3 regions of the Streptococcus sp. NCTC 11567 genome follow, and region 2 is predicted to be linked to each of the others. Evidence: predicted binding sites of a transcription regulator. Region 2 holds the regulator's gene; each other region holds the start of a gene.
What was found. Region 2 encodes CtsR, which represses protease genes until heat stress. Its sites were predicted from a motif close to TTGGTCAAAAAAGGTCAAANA; they were not measured.

Region 1: a site for CtsR is predicted at 2,584-2,604, ahead of FQT67_RS03420 (ATP-dependent Clp protease ATP-binding subunit). Genes of this name have one in related genera too.
Region 3: a site for CtsR is predicted at 3,903-3,923, ahead of FQT67_RS05950 (ATP-dependent Clp protease ATP-binding subunit). Genes of this name have one in related genera too.

Annotation. Positions count from the first base shown of each region.
Region 1 is NZ_LR595857.1:640,264-646,332, reverse strand. Features, by position in the region: gene FQT67_RS03440 (ferrous iron transport protein A) at 1-368, opposite strand, end outside; gene FQT67_RS03435 (amino acid ABC transporter ATP-binding protein) at 567-1,301, opposite strand; gene FQT67_RS03430 (amino acid ABC transporter permease) at 1,301-1,987, opposite strand; gene FQT67_RS03425 (DUF1797 family protein) at 2,115-2,345, opposite strand; gene FQT67_RS03420 (ATP-dependent Clp protease ATP-binding subunit) at 2,643-4,934, shown strand; gene FQT67_RS03415 (NUDIX hydrolase) at 5,052-5,507, shown strand; gene FQT67_RS03410 (DUF1827 family protein) at 5,557-5,859, shown strand.
Region 2 is NZ_LR595857.1:2,014,361-2,020,429, reverse strand. Features, by position in the region: gene FQT67_RS10075 (IS1182 family transposase) at 1-755, shown strand, start outside; gene FQT67_RS10070 (MarR family transcriptional regulator) at 760-1,215, opposite strand; gene FQT67_RS10065 (IS982 family transposase) at 1,251-2,114, opposite strand; gene FQT67_RS10060 (amidohydrolase family protein) at 2,316-3,200, opposite strand; gene FQT67_RS10055 (cold-shock protein) at 3,701-3,904, shown strand; gene FQT67_RS10050 (CtsR family transcriptional regulator) at 4,100-4,561, shown strand; gene FQT67_RS10045 (ATP-dependent Clp protease ATP-binding subunit) at 4,561-6,069, shown strand, end outside.
Region 3 is NZ_LR595857.1:1,163,658-1,169,726, reverse strand. Features, by position in the region: gene clpX (ATP-dependent Clp protease ATP-binding subunit ClpX) at 1-94, shown strand, start outside; gene yihA (ribosome biogenesis GTP-binding protein YihA/YsxC) at 104-703, shown strand; gene FQT67_RS05955 (hypothetical protein) at 847-1,590, shown strand; gene FQT67_RS05950 (ATP-dependent Clp protease ATP-binding subunit) at 1,647-3,746, opposite strand; partial or broken gene FQT67_RS05945 (IS30 family transposase) at 4,244-4,651, opposite strand; partial or broken gene FQT67_RS05940 (IS30 family transposase) at 4,645-4,863, shown strand; ribosomal protein L10 leader region at 4,987-5,122, shown strand; gene rplJ (50S ribosomal protein L10) at 5,151-5,651, shown strand; gene rplL (50S ribosomal protein L7/L12) at 5,716-6,069, shown strand, end outside.

The sequences.
Region 1 (6,069 bases), 1.4 Mb from region 2:
GCTCGCTTACGTAACTGAAAACGAGTTCCCCTCGTTAGTCCCATATCCATTAAGCGCCGCTTCGTTTCCTTGCTCGCATAAATAGCTTCGACAATAGCCACTTCCATGATTTCTAATTCTGATAAAGGAAGTGTTTGCCCTCCTTCATCAACCTCACTGACCTCAATAGCATCTAAAAGATTCTTGTCAAAGGCCAGACGACTTGTTTTAATCATCAAAATTGCATTTTGCTTCGTCTGCGACATGACCTTGACTTGGCTTCCTTTCTTGATGCCAAGATGAGCTAGATGCCTCTGATGGTCTTGAGGTAATGCTATGCTAAGTACCTGATAGGCGATGCCACTTCTTACCTGAGATAATTTCATCATAAGCTCTCCTTTTAATTACAGTGTCCATTATAACATACTCTGCTCTTCTCACTACAAGGTGCTTTAAGTTTTTTGTCTTTTCAATCTCATATAATAATGATTCTAAAAAAGAAATGGCAATAGCACCCCCTTAGGAGTTGTCATCAAAAAAAACTTGAGTCTGCATAGACTCAAGTTTAACAAGAGATAATTTGATTGTTAGAGCACTTTGCTTAAAAAATCTTTTGTACGTTCTTCTTTAGTCAGATCAAAAAGTTGGTCCGGACTTCCTTCTTCCACAATAACGCCGCCATCCATAAAAATCACACGGTCTGCGACTTCTTTAGCAAAGCCCATTTCATGGGTGACAATGACCATCGTCATCCCAGATTTAGCCAAATCCTGCATAACAGCCAAAACCTCACCCACCATTTCGGGATCCAAGGCTGAAGTAGGCTCGTCAAATAGTAAGACGTCTGGATCCATAGCTAGGCCACGCGCAATCGCAATTCGCTGCTGCTGTCCCCCAGATAGACTAGATGGGTAAGCATTGGCTTTTTCTGACAATCCAACTTTATCTAACAGTGCCAAAGCTGTTTTGTCAGCTTCTACTTTAGAAATGCCTTTCGTTTTAATAGGTGACAAGGTAATATTGTCTAAAACGGTCATATTAGGGAAAAGATTAAATTGTTGAAATACCATTCCCATTTTTTCACGCATTGTAAAAATGTCATTTCTTTTATCTGTAATGTCAATGCCTTCAAACGTTATCTGACCTTTCGTAGGAACCTCAAGAAGGTTCATGGTACGAAGTAAAGTTGATTTTCCAGAACCAGAAGGGCCAATAATCACCACGACTTCTCCTGACATAATGTTTAAATCAATTCCTTTAAGCACCTCGTTTTGCCCATAATATTTGTGTAACGCTTTTATTGCAATAATAGGTTCTGTCATTAATGATTACCTCCTTGTGCCATGCGACGCTCTAAGACTGCCAATAATTGTGATAGCACTGTCGTGACCATTAAATAGTAAAAAGCAGCAACTAGTAAAGGAGCAATTGGAGAATAGGTAGCTGTTGCTACTGACTGAGCTCCATTCCAAAGTTCCATAACACCAATAGTTTGCAAGAGAGCACTATCTTTAATGATCGTGATAAATTCATTGCCTAAAGCAGGAAGAATATTCTTAAAGGCTTGAGGCAAAATCACATAGCGCATGGCATTTCTAGGGCGGATACCTAGTGAATAGGCTGCTTCAAGTTGCCCTTTTGGAACAGCTTCGATACCAGCTCTAACAATTTCTGAAATGTAAGCACCGCTATTCAACGAAATGATAATAATACCAGGAAGTAATCTTGAAAAATCTAAATTCAAAACGCCAAAACCGATAGTTGGCATTTGATTAAAATGCATCCAAGCAAAGGCAATCATAATTTGAACGACCATTGGTGTCCCACGAAAAATCCACACATAAGTATTGACTAGCCAAGTCAAAGGCTTTATTTGAGTACGTTTGATTAGTGTTACCAAAACCCCAATAATGGTTCCAAAAAAGACGACACTAGCCGAAATCATAATGGTGACAAGAACACCATAGTTAAAGTAGGCCCAGTATTTGGGCAAAAATGATAAATCCATCTATATCTCCTTATAAGTCCTAAGGTCACAACAATAAAGATAATTATACCATTCAATGAATATTAATACAATACTTTTTTGGCAATAAAAAGACCTGCCTCAGGCAAGTCTCTTTATGATATTCAGCTTAATATAATAAATCGTAGATTTCCATTGCAATCAAGTCAATACTATCAAAGGAATATGACTCACGCGCTTCGATATCGCGCAATGTGAAAACTGGTCCGTTTTCAGGGTCATTTGAAAAGGCAACTTCTGCTACAACAACACCATCACGTTCAAAATTTCGCTTGAGATTACCGCCATCTGTTACCATCAATTCCAAACGATTGATGATTCTCACCAAATGTGATTCCATTTCGTTTCTCCTATTCGTTTTTTATCCCTATTATTTTAACACAATTCGCGCCAAACAAACAAGAAAAGTAGCATTTTTCTTCAGATTTTCTCATTTTTAGCCTTTTGTGCCTCCTACTTCTTAATCTTTTGAAAATAGCAGGGCTGACAAGATCAGTTATCACTCTATCCCTGACAGTGCTAACATCATAAGCTTTTTACTTGATTTCCAAAACAGTGGTGCTATAATATGAGTATAAAGTTTGACCATTTTTGACTAAATGACTTTGACTTTTAGATAAACCCTTGGAGGTATATTATGCTTTGTCAAAATTGTAATTTAAACGAATCAACCATTCACCTCTACACGAATGTTAATGGAAAACAAAAACAAGTTGACCTTTGTCAAAACTGTTATCAAATCATGAAGACTGACCCTACTAATCCTATTTTAGGTGGCCTAAATGGAGGTCAAAGAGCCCAAGAACGCTCATCCAACCCCTTCTTTGATGACTTTTTTGGGGACTTAAATAATTTTAGAGCCTTTGGCAACCTTCCAAATACCCCACCTACTCAGGCAGGGCAAAATGGAAATGGTGGGGGACGCCATGGTGGTCATTTCAATGGACAACGTCCCACTCAGCCACAAACACCAAATCAGCAAGCAAAAGGCTTACTAGAAGAATTTGGCATTAATGTGACCGATATTGCAAGACATGGTGATATTGACCCTGTCATCGGTCGAGATGACGAGATTACACGTGTCATCGAAATCCTTAACCGTCGGACTAAAAATAACCCTGTGCTTATTGGGGAACCAGGAGTTGGTAAAACAGCTGTTGTAGAAGGTCTAGCCCAAAAAATTGTAGATGGCACAGTACCTCACAAATTGCAAGGTAAGCAAGTGATCCGTCTAGATGTGGTTAGTCTTGTTCAAGGCACAGGTATCCGTGGTCAATTCGAAGAACGCATGCAAAAATTAATGGAAGAAATTCGTCAACGCAAAGATGTGATTCTCTTTATTGATGAAATTCATGAAATTGTAGGTGCTGGTTCTGCTGGAGATGGCAATATGGATGCTGGCAATATTTTAAAACCAGCCTTGGCCCGTGGTGAGTTGCAACTCGTTGGTGCTACTACCTTAAATGAATACCGTATTATTGAAAAAGATGCTGCCTTGGAGCGGCGGATGCAGCCGGTGAAAGTTGACGAACCTTCTGTAGAAGAAACCATTACCATCTTAAAAGGTATCCAACCCAAATATGAAGACTATCATCATGTCAAATATAGCCCAGCAGCTATCGAGGCTGCTGCACACTTATCCAATCGCTACATCCAAGACCGATTCCTCCCTGATAAGGCCATTGACCTTCTGGATGAAGCTGGTTCAAAAATGAATTTAACTCTTAATTTTGTTGACCCTAAAGAGATTGACAAACGTCTGATTGAAGCAGAAAACCTCAAAGCTCAAGCAACTCGTGACGAAGATTACGAACGAGCAGCCTATTTCCGTGATCAAATTGCGAAATTCAAGGAAATGCAAGCTCAAAAAGTCGACGAACAGGATATTCCTATCATTACTGAAAAAACCATTGAAGCCATCATTGAACAAAAAACCAATATTCCAGTTGGCGACTTGAAAGAAAAAGAACAATCTCAACTCGTTAATTTGGCTAATGATTTGAAAGCTCACGTGATTGGCCAAGATGATGCCGTTGACAAAATTGCCAAGGCCATTCGCCGGAACCGTGTGGGATTGGGAACTCCAAATCGTCCTATTGGTTCTTTCCTATTCGTTGGGCCAACAGGTGTTGGTAAAACAGAGTTGTCTAAGCAACTAGCTATTGAACTCTTTGGCTCTGCTGACAATATGATTCGCTTTGATATGTCCGAATACATGGAAAAACATGCCGTTGCTAAATTAGTCGGGGCTCCTCCTGGTTATGTGGGCTATGAAGAAGCTGGCCAGTTAACGGAACAAGTTCGCCGCAACCCATATTCACTTATTCTCTTAGATGAGGTGGAAAAGGCTCATCCTGACGTCATGCACATGTTTTTACAAGTTCTTGATGATGGCCGTTTAACAGATGGTCAAGGACGGACAGTCAGCTTCAAGGATACTATTATTATCATGACCTCTAATGCTGGAACAGGTAAAAGCGAAGCTTCTGTTGGATTTGGTGCAGCTAGAGAAGGACGAACAAGCTCTGTCCTTGGTGAATTAAGTAACTTCTTCAGCCCAGAGTTCATGAACCGTTTCGATGGTATTATTGAATTTAAGGCCTTGAGCAAAGATAACCTCTTGCATATCGTTGATTTAATGCTGGAAGATGTTAATAAGCGCTTAAGCTATAATGAGATTCACCTTGATGTGACACAAAAAGTCAAAGAAAAATTAGTAGATTTAGGCTATGATCCTAAAATGGGTGCTCGACCACTCCGTCGTACCATCCAAGATTATATCGAAGATGCGATTACGGACTACTATTTGGAACACCCCACTGAAAAGGACTTGCGTGCCATAATGACAAGTAACAGTAATATCATGATTAAAGCTGCCAAAAAAGATGAAACGGTAACAGCTAAACAAGATAAGACCGACGAGAACTAAACCTAAAAGAGAGTTTTCTCATTGAAACTCTCTTTTTTTCGTGAACTAGTCAAAAGAAAACATTTTTATAAGAATAATGGCTCAAAATTTAGTATAATAAGAAAAAGGAGGGATACGATGACAATTCCAACATTCGGTAACTATAGTGAACATGAAAACTATGTGGCACGGTATGGTGTTTATGCCATCATTCCTAATCAAGAACGGACCAAAGTGATTCTCGTGCAAGCTCCTAATGGCGCTTGGTTTTTACCTGGTGGTGAAATTGAGGCTGGTGAAAATCATGCTCAGGCCTTAGAACGTGAGTTATTGGAAGAACTAGGATTTACTGCTCATATTGGTGCTTACTATGGTCAAGCTGATGAATACTTCTACTCTCGCCATCGTGATACCCATTTCTATCATCCAGCCTATCTTTATGAAGTGACTGCGTTTCAAGAAGTTTCTCAACCCTTAGAAGATTTCAACACTTTGGCTTGGTTTTCTACTGAAGAAGCTATCTCTAAATTAAAACGCGGAAGTCATAAATGGGGTGTTGAGCAATGGCAAAAAAAGCATCATTCTACTAACTAACTCTTTTAAATAGTGCTATAATAGGTATAGGATATTCAGGAGGACATTTATGAGACTCATCAACACGACTAGTAGTCACCCAGAACTCGTCAGAAATCAGCTGCAGAATACAGATGCTCGTTTAGTTGAGGTTTATTCAGCAGGAAATACAGATGTCATTTTTACCCAAGCACCAAAGCATTACGAACTACTAATTTCAAATAAATACCGTGCCATCAAGGAAGATGAACTTGAAGTGATTCGTGAATTTTTCATGAAACGTAAAATTGACCCTGCTATCGTTATTCCTGGGCAATCCAAGACCCTACATACGAATAACTTGATTGAAATTTCATTCCAAACAATTGTCTAGAAGCAGTTAGCGACATTACTCTAACTTAGGTCCTTTTTAAAGGGCCTAAGTTTTTTTAGTCATCATGATGAGATCTTATTATATGTCATATCATCCTTACTTTAAAATGCAGTAACAGCAGTTAACATAGGCTAAATGAGCTTATGTCATCATACTAAAAAATCATCAGGTTGTAGGCAATGTAGCTCTAAGAGAATTTGTTTACAATAT
Region 2 (6,069 bases):
TTGCTTATAGTGTTGAGGCTGGCAATATCCATGATAGTCAGGCTTTTCCTGCACTTTTTGCCAAGCTTGAACCCTTGAAACCACAGTTTATTATTGCGGATTCCGGCTATAACATTCCTAGCATTGCCAAGTTTCTGATTGATAAGGAGATCACTCCTGTCCTTCCTTACACACGACCAAGAGGAAAGAAAGACCTTCTACGTCCGAAAGAATTGATTTATGATGAGCACTTTGATTGTGTCATCTGCCCTGAACATCAAGCCTTGACCTACCGCACTACGACCAGAGAAGGCTACCGAGAATACAAAAGTGACCCTGCAATTTGTGCCAATTGTCCCCTGTTATCTGTATGTACGACCAGTAAGAACCACCAAAAAGTTGTCACACGGCATATTTGGAAAGACTATTTGGAACAGTGCGAGGACATTCGTCATCAAAGGGGGATGAAGGAGCTCTACCAGCATCGGAAAGAGACGATTGAACGACTGTTTGGCACAGCCAAGGAATACCACAATCTCTGCTATACGAGAGAGAAAGGCAAGTCCAAAATGGAAGATAAGGTTGGACTGACTTTGGCATGCTTAAATCTCAAAAAACTGGTCAAAAGGATGGCGGGAGAGCCTTTTTATTTTGTTCAGATGAGGTGGTTTAAGCACGGAAACAGCCATTTTTATCTAAAAACACTAAAAAAGACAAACACCAATCGATGTTTGTCTTCAATCTGTAAGGAAGTTACTTCCTTTAAATGTGGTTAATTTTCTAAATGTGGTCACGGTCTGCTCCTTTCTCGGCAGTTAGCGAAATGGCTAACATTTTACGTAATAAGGTTTGGAGGTCATTCAATTCGTCATCAGTAAGGCGTTGGGTCAACTGATTTTCCAGTTGGGTGGCAATCTCTTTAAAGGTTTCTTGCATACTCAAGGCTTTGTCAGTGAGGTACAACTGCTTTTGACGCTTATCCTTGCCATTAGCTAGCCGTCTAATCCACCCTTCTTTCTCCAAATTTTGCAGAATCCTCGTGACAGTTGGATTGCTCATGTTAAAATAATGCTCCAAATCCCTCTGGTTAAGGCTACCATTATCAAAGAGATAAAGGTATTTGAGGCACTTAAATTGGCTATGGGTAATGCCATAGGATGCCAGCGTATGATTGGCAATTTTATCAAAACTTAAATTAGCACGTTTAATCAGGTAAACAGTGTTTTTCTCGCACATGTTGCCTCCTTATATATAGCTTGCTACCCGTGGTGCTAGTTGATTTCAAAATACTTCAAATTATAAGCTAGTATGAATTGTTCAAGTCTCAATTGTAATCCAGATAGTCCCCTAGCCAATGTCTGCTCAATATCAAATAGAGAACAAAGTTCCGAAAAGCGAGTTTCAATTGTCCGTCTCCATGCTAGCAACTGCCTGTTGTTATGTTGCTTTGCGCCGACCATGTTTTGACGCAAGGGCGTCCACAAATGATAACCTTTATGTCCCAACTTATCTTTTAGCTCTTGACTGAGATATCCTAAGTCCGCAAGGACAACAGTTTGTTTACAGCCTTCTAGCAGTTCATCAACGACTTTAATATCATGGACAGAAGCTGGTGTCACAACATAGTTCAACATAACACCCGATAATGTGACCAGCATATGAACTTTAAACCCATAGAACCATAAGTGTTTAGAGGCATTGTAGCCAATATCAGCTAAACCTTTAAAAACCTTCGCTTTGTGATTGCGAATAGGTTGGCACAAAGGCATAGGAAAACTGTCCATGATCACAATGGTATCTGATGAGATTGGCTTATTCAACGCTTGACGAATGAGTTGAACCACCCCAATAAGCTGTCGTGTCCGTCTATTAAAGCGACTTCTCTCCAGTAAGTTTCCACAAAAGAAAAGGTGACAGATTCTATAGAAACGGCGTTGAGAGGTTATTCCTAACTCAGCTTGAAGTAACAATAAAACAAGAAGTGACACATCAGAAACCTTAGATAAGCCAACCTTTTTACGATGTTTTATTGATTTGGGACAATAATCACGATAACATTGAGAACATATTTGAGTTAATTGTGCTATACTCCATTGTAAATGATGGGATTTTGCAGTATACTGTAAGTGGCTCAAAAGAACTACCTCCTGTCTGTTTCGTCACTTACAGTATAGCTCTTTTGGGCTTTTTAGTATACTTTGACATCAACTAGCACCACGGGTAGCTTGCTATACAAAACAATAGTAACATAATAGCATAGCTTGCTATATTTTTTTTAGGTCAAGTGATTAAAAAAGAGACAAAGCCTGCTAAGGCTATTGTCTCAATTGCTTTCGTTAATGAAGTTTAGAAAGCGACCAACGATTACCATAAAGGGCTTTAGCATTAGTCTCTAAAATGGCTGTTTTCTGATTATCAGTCAAGTTTGCTTCTCGGATGTAAGAAAATGCTCGAGTATATTTTTGATTTTGGAAATAAGGAAAATCACTTCCTGCCAATAAGCGTTGATTTCCTAAAATCTCGTTACTATGGAGAAGAGAGGCTTCGAGGAAATTGGCTGTATCAAACCAGAAGTGCTTCTGGAAGGTTTCAAGCGGATGGTATGAAAAACTACGCCAGTCCTCATAATTATCGAGAATGCGTTGCATTTGAAAGGAAATACCACCACCTAAATGCGCAATATGGAAACGAAGGTGTGGGAATTTTTGTGGGAATTCTCTTTTCAAAAGTTGCAAGGTGGCCAACATATCTTCAATAGGTGCTCCCACCACCCACTCTTGGTCATAATCATTGACCATAGGGCTTAAAGCTCCACAACCTGTGGGATGAATGTAGATAATTGCTCCCAAAGCATCCATTGCTTCAAAGAAGGGTAAAAAAGCGTCATCAGCAATGGATTGGCCTGTCTCAAGAACGGTATTGACTGCGATTCCTAAAAAACCTAGTTCTTCAATGATGCGTTTCCCTTCTTGGATAGCCTCTTCAACATGTGGCAAAGGAACGACACCGTAGGCGCGGAAACGGTCGGGCTGCTGGTCAATAATAGTATGGTAAAAATTATTAATCATTTCAGCGGCTGCAAGAGCTTCTTGTGGTTTGCCAAATTGAGGAACTTGTGGCGTTGCCGAGAGCACTTGATAATCAACACCAGCCTTGTCCATCATGTCAAGGCGTTTGGCTAAATCTTGTGGCTCCCCGGTGGCATTTAGTCCTTTAGCGATGGCAATTCCTTTACCACCTAAGCTTTCTAATCAATCTAGGTACTCATCTGACCAGAGATGGGCATGTGTGTCAATAGCTGTTTGTGTCATCAGTTGACCTTCTTTCTATTATCAATGATAGGAAAGGTTATTTTGACCTTTCTTGCCCTGTGGTGCCTCGCCTTCTATCCCTTCGTTTAATAAGGAGAATTCCCTTCTTACGTCGCTTTAGGTAGGAGTTTGTTAGCATCAACGATTTATCTTTATTGTAACAAAAAATCACTAACTTGAGATAAAATAAGCTTATGATCCCTTGGAGACCAATCAAATAGGGAGTATAATCTTAAAAAATTTAGAAAAAGTAAAAAAACAATCATCTTTTTTTAAGGTTTTAGATTGACAGGGGTTTCAAAACGTGTTACACTTGGCAAGTAAATTAGTTTTTGAGTTAGTATTTGTGTTTCAACATCTTTATTTCTCTCTATTTTTACAAATGCTTTATAGAAAGGAAGTGGATGTATATGGCACAAGGTACAGTTAAATGGTTTAACGCTGAAAAAGGTTTCGGTTTTATTTCAACTGAGAACGGTCAAGATGTCTCCGCGCATTTTTCAGCAATCCAAACTAATGGTTTCAAAACATTAGAAGAAGGACAAAAAGTGGAATTTGACGTTGAAGAAGGTCAACGTGGCCCTCAAGCAGTTAATATCACTAAATTAGCTTAGTCAGGTTAACAAACAAGAGAAAAAAGCAGGTGCTATTGCTAGCGCCTGCTTTTTTCTCTCTTACCTCTCTTGTCAATGGCAAAGAGTTGCTTTTCAGGTCTTCTATTTGTTATAATAATAGTCAGTTTTAGTCAAATCGCACGTCTGTCGTGCCTTTAAGAGACTGAGATGCTTCATGAGTAAAGGAGTGACAGCATGCCGACAAAAAATACTTCAGACAGTATTGAAGAATATATCAAAGAGTTATTAGCCCAATCGGGAATTGCAGAAATTAAACGTTCCATGCTAGCGGATTCCTTTCAAGTTGTTCCAAGCCAGATTAACTATGTTATTAAAACCCGCTTTACAGAAAGTCGCGGGTACGAAGTCGAAAGCAAGCGCGGTGGCGGGGGCTATATTCGTATTGCCAAGGTTCATTTTTCAGACAAGCACCATCTGATTGGCAATCTAATGGCTTCTATTGAGGATCATCTTAGTGAGCAAGTCTTTACCGACTCGATTCAACTCCTCTTTGACGAACACCTCATCACAGAACGTGAGGGAAATCTCATTTTAGCCATGGCTTCTGATGAGGTTCTAGGTGTGGAAGGGCCGGCAATCCGTGCTCGAATGCTCTACCGTTTATTACAGCGTATAGATAGAAAGGGAAGCAATTAATGATCATGTATTCATTGAAGATGCAAGAAATTTTCAGGCAGGCGCAGTTTCAAGCAGCCCGCTTTGATAGCCAATATCTAGAAACTTGGCATATATTGCTAGCTATGGCGAGGGTTGATCACTCCCTAGCGGGTTTGGTGCTAAGCGAATTTGATGCTAAGGTTGCAGTGGAAGAATATGAGGCTGCAGCTATTTTAGCGATGGGCAAAAGTCCTAAATACCAAGTGTCTCACATTGACTTTAGGCCTCAGTCAAAAACCTTAACGAACCTTTTGCAATTTGCCCAAGCTATCAGTCAAGTCACCAAAGACCAAGAGGTAGGTTCAGAGCATGTTCTCTTTGCCATTTTGCTTAATCCAGATATTATGGCGACTCGCTTATTAGAGATGGCGGGTTATACTATCAAGGATAAAGGAAACGGGGAGCCTCGCTTAGCTGATTTACGAAAAGCTATCGAGATTCATGCAGGCTATAGCAAGGAAATAATTAAGGCTATCCACGAGTTGCGTAAGCCAAAGAAAACCAAAAATCAAGGTTCTTTTTCAGACATGATGAAGCCACCAAGCACGGCTGGGGACTTGGCGGACTTTACACGTGATTTGACCGAGATGGCAAGCCAAGGTCTCTTAGAGCCAGTTATTGGCCGTGATGCTGAAGTGTCACGGATGATTCAAGTACTGAGTCGTAAAACAAAGAATAACCCTGTTCTTGTGGGTGATGCAGGTGTGGGTAAAACGGCCCTTGCCTACGGCCTAGCCCAACGTATTGCTAATGGTGTTATTCCTTATGAGCTGCAAGACATGCGTGTTCTAGAATTAGACATGATGAGTGTTGTTGCGGGGACCCGTTTTCGTGGGGATTTTGAAGAGCGCATGAATCAAATCATTGACGATATTGAGTCAGATGGCAAAATTATTCTCTTCGTAGATGAATTGCACACCATTATGGGATCAGGAAGTGGTATTGATAGCACGCTTGATGCTGCCAATATTTTAAAACCAGCCTTATCTCGTGGAACCCTCCATATGGTGGGTGCAACAACGCAGGAAGAATACCAAAAACACATTGAAAAAGATGCCGCTCTTTCGCGCCGCTTTGCTAAGATTTTAATTGAAGAACCTAATGTAGAAGATGCTTATCAGATTCTGCTAGGACTAAAAGGCTCTTACGAGACTTACCATAATGTGACCATTGCTAATCAGGCTGTTAGAACCGCTGTGAAAATGGCACATCGCTATCTGACCAGCAAAAACCTTCCGGATTCTGCCATTGATTTGTTGGATGAAGCCAGTGCTACAGTGCAAGGTATGGTTAAAAAATCTACGCCAGAAATCATCACGCCATTAGATCAAGCTTTGATTGATGGCGATATGAAGAAGGCCTCTCGTTTGTTGGCAAAAGACGTTAAAGGGCAACATCGCAAGCCAACAGCTGTGACAGAAGAGGACATCCTGACGACCTTGAGCAAGCTATCAGGTATTCCACTGGAAAAACTCAGCCAAGCTGAT
Region 3 (6,069 bases), 850 kb from region 2:
GTTTGAAATTCCAAGCCAAGAAGATGTCACAAAAGTGCGTATCACCAAGGCTGCTGTCGAAGGCAAGTCAAAACCCGTTTTAGAGACAGCTTAAGGAGAAATAATGGCTGAAGAACAAGTCTTAAATACCCATAACGCCTCAATTTTGTTGAGCGCTGCGAACAAATCTCACTACCCTCAAGATGACCTGCCAGAAATTGCTTTGGCAGGACGTTCCAATGTTGGGAAATCTAGTTTTATTAACACCATGCTTGGGCGAAAAAACTTAGCGCGTACGTCAAGTAAGCCAGGAAAAACCCAGCTTTTAAATTTTTTCAACATTGATGACAAGCTTCGCTTTGTAGATGTGCCAGGATATGGTTATGCCAAAGTATCAAAATCTGAACGTGCCAAATGGGGCAAAATGATTGAAGAATATTTGACTAGCAGGGACAATCTAAGAGCTGTCGTGAGTTTGGTGGATTTACGTCATGAACCTTCCAAAGAAGATGTTCAAATGTATGAGTTTTTAAAGTATTATGACATTCCTGTCATTATTGTGGCAACCAAAGCAGACAAGATTCCTCGTGGTAAGTGGAATAAACATGAATCAATGGTTAAGAAAACATTGGGGTTTGACAAGACAGATCGTTTTATCATTTTTTCATCAGTGGACCGCGTGGGTATCGACGAAGCATGGGATACTATTTTAGAACACCTATAAAAGAGAGAAATCCTAACAGATAGAATATTTCCAATAGGGAATGTTCTTTTTGTGTTCTAAAAAAAGGGTTGGTTAGAAGTTTTTAATTTTGACTTGACGCTTTAATCATGTCATGCTAGTATTTTATATTGAGGAGATAAGTAATGACACGAGTAGCCATAGGGCACCCCGCAAGAAAATGTTTGCTATGGGATCGATGTAGTGCTCTTTGTGTGTTTATCATTTTCCTAGCTTTGTTGACGATGCTTTTTGTGATTAGGTACCGTAATAGTTCTATCGAAGGTATTTGGAAGACAGCAAGTATTGATCAAAAATTAGGAGATGATTTTGCGAAACGGCTCACAGGCTTACATCAAAGTCCCCTTATTGATGACAGTTTGTTAACGTCATCCGAAATGATTTTACAGGTTAAAAATAATAAGGCTCACCTAAACTTTAGAGTCCAAGTCGAAAAAGCTGCCTTTGCCGAACGTTTAGCATCTTATCACGAAAATGAGCTATTAAAGATACTGAAAGATAATCACCTTGTGATTGGTGATTTGAGTCAGGAAGAACAACAAATCATTGACAGTAGCATGCCAGCTCACCATGAGTTGGAAATGATTTTAGATCAGGCTTTTGAAAAGCTAGCTTCTAATATTGGTGGTCATTATGATCGGAAAACAGGGAGCTTGTCTGCTATTATTCTTAAAGGCAATGTTAATCGCATTTTGCATACGATTGATATTAGTGAATTGACCACAGGACATATTTCCCTTTCAAAAGGTATCACAACACCTAATGGTTACTTTGATTACATCAAATTTGGTAGAAAACTTGAATTATTAGGTGATGAAAAAATTATTTTTAAAAAGATAACAGAAAAAAGCGCATCTGGCACTTCTTAAAGTTGCAAGATGCGCTTTTTTACTTTACGTGATTTTCCCAAATTAATGGCTAATGATTAGTTTTTGTCGTGAATGACTAACTGTCCTTGTTCCAGACTAGCTTGTAAGTTTTTGACCTCTGGGTGATCGAGGTAAAAGTCTGTAATGCGGTCTCGGATTTCTTGCTCGATGACACGGCGTAATGGTCGAACTCCCATTGCGTGGTCATAACCTAATTCAATCAAGTGAGCTTTAGCATCATCAGAGATAGCTAAGCTGATTCCTTTTTTAGCTATGGTTTGATTAACTTCCGCTAACATTAAATCAACAATTTCTTCTAAGTCTTCTTTTTGCAGATGATTGAATTCGATAACCCCATTGAAACGATTGAGAAACTCTGGTCTAAAGTAAGGTGCAATACGGTCCATAATAGTAGGTTGATCAGTATTTTCATCTTCTTGATGCCCAAATCCAGCATTAGAAGTAGCAATGATAACAGTGTTTTTAAAGTTGATGGTATTTCCCTGACCATCTGTTAATCGGCCATCATCCAGTACTTGGAGAAGAAGGGTAATGACTTGCGGATCGGCTTTTTCAATCTCATCCAATAGAACAATCGCATACGGGTTGCGACGAACTCGTTCCGTTAACGTATTGTTATTATCATCATAACCGACATAACCGGCAGTTGTCCCGATTAACTTGGACACAGCAGTACGATCACTGTATTCGGACATGTCAAGTCGAATAATAGCCTCTTTGGAACCAAAGAGGTCCAGTGCTAGCTGTTTGGCTAACTCTGTCTTACCGACACCTGTTGGTCCAACAAAGAGGAAGGAACCGATAGGACGATTGCCATCATCAAAACCAGCTCGATTACGGCGAATAGCACGAGCCACAGCTTCAACAGCTCCATCTTGGCCAATCACGTGTCCTTTTAAGCGGTTGCTAATTTCTTTGAGTCTTTCCAAATCACTAGCTCCCATATTGGACACTGGGACACCAGTCAGGCGCTCTACGGATTCTGCAATATCATTGACAGTAGCAGTAACCTTTTGGTCTTCGCTATGGTTGTCCATTTGTTTTTGCAATTCTTCAATTCGTGTTTTAGCGGTTAAAGCTCTCTCAAAATCTTCCTTAGCCACAGCCTCTTCTTGGATATTCTTTTGAGTGGTCATTTCAGCTTCTAGAGACTTGAGGTCAGTCACAGGATGCTGAGCGGCTAAATGCGCAGCAGTCATATCTACTAAGTCAATCGCTTTATCTGGTAAACTACGTTGAGGAATGTACTGAATAGAATAGTCAATCGCAGCTTTAAGAACAGCATCCGGAAGGATAACATTATGGTGTTGTTCGTAAAGATTTCGGATTCCCATTAAAATATGGAAGGTGTCCTCAGCAGACGGTGCATTTACCTTAACCTCATTAAAACGACGAGCAAGCGCAGCATTTTTTAAAATGGTATTGCGGTATTCATCTTGAGTTGTGGCGCCAATCAGTGTCAATTCACCACGGGAAAGAGCAGGTTTTAGCATATCAGCTAATCCTTTAGACCCAGAGTCACCACCAGTAGAACCTGCACCAAGGATTTGATGAATTTCATCAAAGAAAAGAATAATATTCCCAGCTTCTTTAACCTCTTGAATCATGTTTTGGATATTTTCTTCAAAGGAGCCACGGTACTGAGTGCCTGCTTCAAGGCCAGAAATATCAATGGAAATGATTTCTTTATTTTTGATAGCAGCAGGGACGTCACCATTCACAATAGCTTGAGCTAGCCCTTCAACCACAGCTGTTTTACCAACACCAGCATCTCCGACTAGAACAGGATTATTCTTTGTTCGGCGAGCTAAAATTTCCGCAGTGTCTTGAATTTCGTGATTGCGACCAATAACAGGATCAAGTTTTCCTTGTCTTGCTTCTTCCGTTAAGTTGGTGCCAAGTTTAGCTAAAATCCCATCCTTTTTGGTCTGATGACCTTGGGATGTAGGTTGTTCACTACCTTTATCGCTCAGACGTCCAGTTTGACGATATGCCTGGAATTCTTCAGGTGTCATTTCGCGTCCGTTCACTAAATAGCGTCGATTTTCACTGCGATAGCCACCCATATTGCCCATTAGTTGATTAAAGATATCATCCATGTTTCCAAAAGTATCTTTGTCATAATAATTTGTCATATTAGTTACCTCGAAATAAAAATAATGTACTATCATAAGATAGAGTAGGAAGGTTACCATTCTTAGATCTATACACACTTTAGTAGATTAGAGAGGTCACAGCTAAGAAGTGGAGTTTACGGTTTGCTAACCACCTTATGATATTATTTTACTCCTTTGGTCAGTTAAGGTCAAACAAAAAGATTTAAAACTGAGACTTCTCCTAATTCTTCAAAAGAATAATAAAAACAGGGATGATAGTAGGTAAAATAATATAGAAAAACATTGATTCTATAGAGTTTTTAACATAGAATAAAATTGGTTAGGGATTGTTTAAAGTTGAAGTCCTGCTAAAACAAATAGCGCGACGACGAAACCTTGTGATAGCACTTATTCAGTTTACGAGCTATGTTGTTTTGAATGGTCCCAAACCTAAAAAGGGTGTTCGCTTTTTTAGGTTGCAACAGAATAGGCACCGATGAACGGTTCTCTTTTAGTATACTATTGACTATCTGAAGCTACTTAGTTACCTTATGTTGAAAGAATTTTTTATGAGAGCCAAATTTCAAGTTGAAGTTAGCCAGTTTTAACATTTCTACTGGCGACTTGTAGTTGAAGAGTCGTTTAGGATAATGATTGATCCAATGTTCAATAGCAGCGACTTCTTTAGGGGTCGTTGTTTTGGTACCTTTAGGGAGCCATCTGCGAATCAGGCGATTATGGTTTTCGTTAGTGCCTCTCTCCCATGACGCATAGGGATGGGCATAGTAGATGTCACTTGCTGGAAAGACATCTGATAAGCGAGAAAATTCTGTCCCGTTGTCTGCTGTGATAGAGTTGACGGTGTAGTCTTTTAGAATCCCCGTAAGAGCTTCATTGACGGCTTGAGCAGACTTATCCGGTATTAATCAAATCAGCTGTTGACGTTTACTTTGCACATCCCTATTCTTCACATGAGAGAGGAACAAACGAGAACTTCAATGGCCTCCTCAGAGAATATGTCCCTAAAGGAATCTCACTTAATCCACTAACCTCTGAAGAACTTGACAATTATCTTACAGCCATCAATGAGCGCCCAAGACGACTTCTTCAATATCAATCCTCAACATTCCTGTTTGAGCTATCCCGAACAGCTTAACCTCTGGAACTCTAGTTATCTGTGAACTGGTTGCACTTGACTTGACAACTTGCGAGAGCTATTAACGAAAAAAAATTTAGATTTTTCTATTGACAATGAAACATCAAAACGGTATACTAATTAAGGTTTGATAAAAACTGACCTAAGACAGCAGGGGAGCGTGCTCATAATATTCCTGCCGAGGCACAAAACGTGATTAAAGAAAATAACGTATTTGTACTTTCGTGTCTAGGTTTAGGTGCGATTTTTTTGTACCTAGCCCAAAAATAAAAACGGAGGTAAAACTAATGAGTGAAGCAATTATTGCTAAAAAAGCTGAACAAGTCGAACTTATCGCTGAGAAAATGAAAGCAGCAGCAAGTATCGTTGTTGTTGATTCACGTGGTCTTACAGTTGATCAAGATACTGTTCTTCGTCGTTCACTTCGTGAAAGTGGCGTTGAGTTCAAAGTTATCAAAAACTCAATTTTGACTCGTGCAGCTGAAAAAGCAGGTCTTGATGAGTTGAAAGATGTATTCGTAGGACCATCTGCAGTAGCATTTTCTAACGAAGATGTTATCGCACCAGCTAAAGTTATCAACGACTTTACTAAAACTGCTGACGCACTTGAAATCAAAGGTGGTGCAATCGAAGGCGCTGTTTCTTCAAAAGAAGAAATCCAAGCACTTGCAACATTGCCAAACCGCGAAGGAATGCTTTCTATGCTTCTTTCTGTACTTCAAGCTCCAGTCCGCAACGTTGCATACGCTGTCAAAGCTGTTGCAGAAAACAAAGAAGGCGCTGCTTAAGACGTCTCATAGTAGCTTAAGGCTACACTTAACATTTTAAATTAATTATTTGGAGGAAATCACAATGGCATTGAACATTGAAAACATTATTGCTGAAATTAAAGAAGCTTCAATCCTTGAGCTTAACGATCTTGTAAAAGCTATCGAAGAAGAATTTGGTGTAACTGCAGCTGCTCCTGTAGCTGCTGCAGCTGCTGGTGGTGCTGAAGAAGCTGCTAAAGATTCATTCGACGTTGAATTGACATCTGCTGGCGACAAAAAAGTTGGCGTTATCAAAGCTGTTCGTGAAATCACAGGTCTTGGTCTTAAAGAAGCTAAAGGTCTTGTTGATGGAGCACCTGCTAACGTTAAAGAAGGCGTTGCTGCTGCAGAAGCTGAAGAAATCAAAGCTAAACTTGAAGAAGCTGGAGCAACAATC